One region of the Streptosporangium sandarakinum genome, then DNA from elsewhere that is predicted to be linked to it. Evidence: riboswitches for the same ligand, from Rfam matches in the RefSeq annotation. Region 1 holds a riboswitch; the other holds the start of a gene.
The links. Region 1 has a riboswitch for S-adenosylmethionine ahead of thrC (threonine synthase). Riboswitches for the same ligand answer to the same signal wherever they lie in the genome.
Positions count from the first base shown of each region.

Region 2: another riboswitch for S-adenosylmethionine. It lies ahead of ACQP10_RS36780 (aminotransferase class V-fold PLP-dependent enzyme); the one in region 1 lies ahead of thrC (threonine synthase).

Region 1 covers NZ_CP192034.1:7,706,296-7,708,761, forward strand. Annotated here, with positions in the region: gene thrC (threonine synthase) at 1-787, opposite strand, end outside; SAM riboswitch class I at 802-941, opposite strand; gene ACQP10_RS35350 (RNA polymerase sigma factor) at 1,122-1,679, opposite strand; gene ACQP10_RS35355 (alpha,alpha-trehalose-phosphate synthase (UDP-forming)) at 1,907-2,466, shown strand, end outside.
Region 2 covers NZ_CP192034.1:8,015,877-8,018,342, reverse strand. Annotated here, with positions in the region: gene ACQP10_RS36780 (aminotransferase class V-fold PLP-dependent enzyme) at 1-1,109, opposite strand, end outside; SAM riboswitch class IV at 1,318-1,433, opposite strand; gene ACQP10_RS36775 (cytochrome P450) at 1,557-2,466, shown strand, end outside.

The DNA.
Region 1 (2,466 bases):
GGGAGCCGGACGCCACGGGGACGACGATCTGGTCGGGGATCCGCCAGCCGAGCTGCTCGGCGATCTCGTACGCCAGGGTCTTGGAGCCCTCGGCGTAGTACGGGCGCAGGTTGACGTTGACGAAGCCCCACCGCTCGCCCAGCTCGTCGCCGATGAGCTCGGAGCAGAAGCGGTTGACGTCGTCGTAGGTGCCCTCGATGCCGACGAGCCTCCCGCCGTACACCGAGGCCATGACGATCTTGGCCTGCTCCAGGTCGGCGGGGATGAACACGCAGGCGTCCAGCCCGGCCCGGGCGGCGGCCGCGGTCACCGCGCCGGCGAGGTTGCCGGTGGAGGAGCACGACAGGGTGTGGAAGCCGAAGTTGCGGGCCGCCTCGACGGCGATGGCGACCACGCGGTCCTTGAACGAGTGGGTCGGGTTGCCCGAGTCGTCCTTCACGTGCAGCGAGCGCAGGCCCAGCTCGCGGGCGAGGTTGCCGGCGTTGACGAGCCTGGTCCAGCCGGGCGCCATGTTGGGCCGGGCGGCGACGCCGTCCGGGACCGGCAGCAGCGCGCGGTACCGCCAGATGCTCGCCGGACCGGCGGCGATCTGCTCGCGCGTGACGCGCCCGAAGTCGTAGGCGACCTCCAGGGGGCCGAAACACTCGACACAGGCGAAGTTCGGGCCGAGGTCGTAGCGGGCGCCGCACTCCCGGCAGGACAGGGCCACGGCGGGGCCGAAGCGGCCGTCGAGCGCGGTGTCGGCGGAGACGGAGGCGGTGGGGATCTCTGTTTCTGCGAGCGCCATGAAGCGAGGCCTTTCCCTCATCTTCGTCCGCGACCACCCTGGTCGCGAACCGGAATTGGCACCTGTCCCGGCCGACCCCGCCATGTCGCGAGTTTGAACCGGGAGGGTTGCCGGGGCTTCGCAGGGCCGGTCCCTCCACCCCTCTGGATGAGCAATATGAAGTTGTGGGCCCGATGGACGGGTCTCCTGCACTTTACCCCGGCCATCGGTCGTTCCAACCGTATGTCTCACTCCGCGAGACGACCGGTGTCATCCTCCGGACGACGGCGGGCCCGTCACGGGTGGCGGAACCCGGGAGGAAGAGGGGATGTCCGGGGAGCGCCCGGCCGGACCGTCAGAAACCGTAGGCGTCGCCCAGGGCGCCCTGGACGTATTTGCGCGCCTGGTGGATGCGTGACTTGGCGGTGCCGAGCGGGATGCCGAGCTGCTCGGCCACCTCGCTGTAGTCGAGCTGGCAGATGTCGCGCAGCACCAGCGCCTGGGCGAGGTCGGGCTTCTCCGCCTCCAGCGCCTCCATCGCGTCCAGCAGGTCGAGCCGCGACCCGGCGATCACGCTCACCCGGGCGACGTCGGGCCGCTGCACCGGCAGCTCGTCGGAGCTCTGCTCGGCCGAGCGCCGCTTCAGCGAGCGGTAGGTGGTGCGGGCGCAGTTGGCGGTGATGATGTGCAGCCACGTGCTGAACCGGGCCCGCCCCTCGAACCGGCCGATGTTCCGCGCCACCGCCAACAGCGTGTCCTGGCACGCCTCCTCGGCGTCCTGCCGGTAGGGAAGGATCCGGCCGCAGTGCCGGAGGATGTCGGGTTCGATCCGCCTCAGCAGCTCGCCGAGCGCGCGGTGATCACCTCGGGCGGCCAGCCGGGCCAGTTCCTCGGTCGTCTCGTCCAGCGCCATCACGAGCTCCTGATCGACGGTCATGGTCGATCGCCATCTTAAGCTCCGGCGGCCCTTTCCTTGGCGTCACCTTGACCGTCCCCCCGCTTCCGGCGGCTCCGGCGGCCCGGCGGACCGGGGTGCGACCCCCCTGGGAACCCGCACAGGTGGAAGACCAGGGCATTTTGCCCGAGGCCCGGTTAACCTTTCAATCCAGGCAAGCGCGTCCCTCTGCCGAAGGGATCCCGATGAGCGGCCCCATCCTGCTGGCTTCGAACCGCGGCCCCGTCTCCTTCACCCTCTCCGACGACGGTTCCCTGACCATGCGCCGGGGCGGCGGGGGTCTGGTGTCGGGCCTGTCGGAGGTGTCGCGGGACTTCGACCTGCTGTGGATCTGCGCCGCGCTGTCCGACGGCGACCGCGGCGCCGTACGGCTGGCGCCCGGCGGCCGGCTCGACCACGCGGGCTTCGACACCGGGGCGGTGCGGATGCTCGACATCCCCCCGGCGACCTTCCACCGCGCCTACAACACGGTGGCGAACTCCACACTGTGGTTCGTCCACCACCTGCTCTACGACACGCCCAACAGGCCCCAGTTCGACGCGAGGTTCCGCCGCGACTGGGAGTCCTACCAGGCGTACAACGAGGCGTTCGCGACGGCGCTGGGCGAGGAGGCGCCGCACGAGGCCCGGGTGATGGTCCAGGACTACCACCTGTCCCTGGTCCCGGCCATGCTGCGCGGCGAGCGGCCCGACCTGCGGGTGGCGCACTTCTCGCACACCCCCTGGGCCCCGCCGGAGTACTTCTC
Region 2 (2,466 bases), 310 kb from region 1:
AACTTGCCGTCCCGGACGCCGATGCCGTACTCGGCGGACAGGATCTCGGCGACCTCGCGGGCGGTACGGCCGGCCACGGTGAAGGAGACGATGCCGACGCGGGGGTGGGCGGGGTCCCACAGGGACAGCTCGCGCACGCCCTCGATCCCGGCGAGTCCGGCGCGCAGCCGGGCGAGGAGGCGCTCCTCCTCGTGGATCAGCGCGGTCCAGCCGGTGGCGGTCAGCGCGTCGCAGGCGGCGGCGAGGGCGACGGCGCCGAGGACGTTCGGGGTGCCGGCCTCGTGGCGGGGCTCGGGGTCGTCGTGCCAGTCGATCTCCCAGCCGTCCGCCTCACCCGTCTGGGGGACGTTCACCGCCCGCACCGCGCCCCCGCCGCGCAGGTACGGCTCGGCGCCGGACAGCCAGTCCGGGCGGCCGATCAGCGCGCCCGTGCCGAACGGGGCGTAGAGCTTGTGACCGGAGAAGACCACGTAGTCCAGGTCGAGCGCGGTCAGGTTGATCGGACGGTGCGGGACGAGCTGGGCGGCGTCCACCAGGACACGGGCGCCGTGCCGGTGGGCGATGTGCGCCAGCGCGGCGATCGGCCACAGCTCCCCGGTGACGTTGGAGGCGGCGGTCACGACCAGCAGCTTGGGGCCCTCGATCTCGGCGAGCGCCCGGTCCGCGGCACGGACCGCCTCGCCCGGGAACGCGGGCGGTGCCAGCCGTACGGTGTGCCGCCAGGGCAGCAGCGAGGCGTGGTGCTCGGTGTCGAAGACCACGACCGTGGTCCCCTCGGGCAGGCAGCGGGCCAGCAGGTTGGTGGCGTCGGTGGTGTTGCGGGTGAAGACCACCGCGTCGTCCGGGCGGGCCCCGGCGAAGGCGCGGACCGTGTGCCGGGCCCGCTCGTAACGGGCGGTGGTGAGCTGGGAGGCGTAGCCCGCGCCGCGGTGGACGCTGGAGTAGGCCGGGAGCGCGGCGGCGACGGCGGCGCTCACCGGCTCCAGACAGGGCGCGCTGGCGGCGTAGTCGAGGTTGGCATAGGGGGCCAGCCGGCCGCCGCGGACCGGCACCTCAAGGTCCGCGCCGAGCACCGCGGGGATCCGCCGACCCTCGGGCGCGCGGGTCACGGGGACGGCGGCGGCCGGGGGCGTGACGGTTCCGGCGGTGGGGGCGGTGGGGGCGGTGGTCCGCGTGGTGCGGACGGCATCGGCGACGTCGCCGGAAGCGGGGGCGGGGGTGGTGTCGGCGGGGGCGGTGGAGGCGAAGATCGTCAGGGTGGACACGCCGGCTCTCCTTCGAGGTCATCGGACCCCAAGCCACGGCGTTGGTGCGTGGAGCCCGCGCTTGCCCGGCGCACCTCGCGCCGGACCAGGTCCTCACCCGGGGCACCCCGCCGCGGACGCGAGGGTTGCCGGCCAGCTAGCCGGGGCTTGTCGCTGGCACTCATGACCTACCGGGGACTATAACCGACCACCGCGGTCCCGCCGCAAGCTCCGCGTCTCGGAATGCGGACATGCGTCCCCCGGATCTTCGGGGTCTTGGGGCCCGACTACCTGGGACATTACGATGTCTACGTGCACTTTGATCCTTGGAATCCGGAATTCGTCGCCCATCCCTACGACGTCTACGACGAGCTGCGGCGTGAGCGGCCGGTCAGCTTCTTCGAGCCGACCGGCCAGTGGCTGATCGCCCGGCACGCCGACGTCAACGCGCTGCTGCGCGACCGCCGGCTGGGCCGGTCCTACCTGCACGTGGCCACCCACGCCGAGTTCGGCAGGCCGGACGACCCGGAGTTCCAGGACCCGTTCTGGCGGGTGGTCAGGGCCGGGATGCTCGACGTCGAGCCGCCGGTGCACACCCGGCTGCGGCGGCTGGTCTCCAAGGCGTTCACCCCGCGCATGGTCGAGGCGCTGCGCCCCAAGGTCGCCCGGATCGCCGGCGAACTGGTCGAGGCGTTCGCCGAGCGCGGCGGCGGCGACCTGATCTCCGAGGTGGCCGAGCCGCTCCCGGTGACCGTGATCGCCGAGATGCTCGGCGTGCCCGAGGCCGACCGGCACCTGCTGCGACCCTGGTCGGCCGACATCTGCGGGATGTACGAGCTCAACCCCTCGATCGAGGCCCAGCACACCGCCGTGCGCGCCGCCGAGGAGTTCTCCGCCTACCTCGTCGAGCTGGCGCGTGCCCGCCGTACCGACCCCGGCGACGACCTGATCAGCGCGCTGGCCCAGGTGGTCGACGAGGGCGACCGGCTCACCGAGGAGGAACTGGTCGGCACCTGCGTGCTGCTGCTCAACGCCGGGCACGAGGCCACGGTCAACGTCACCGGCAACGGCTGGTGGTCGCTGTTCCGCAACCCGGCCGAGCTGGAACGGCTGCGCGCCGACCACGGCCTGCTGCCCACCGCGATCGAGGAGCTGATGCGCTGGGACACGCCGCTGCAGATGTTCGAGCGCTGGGTGCTGGAGGACATCACCGTGGGCGGGG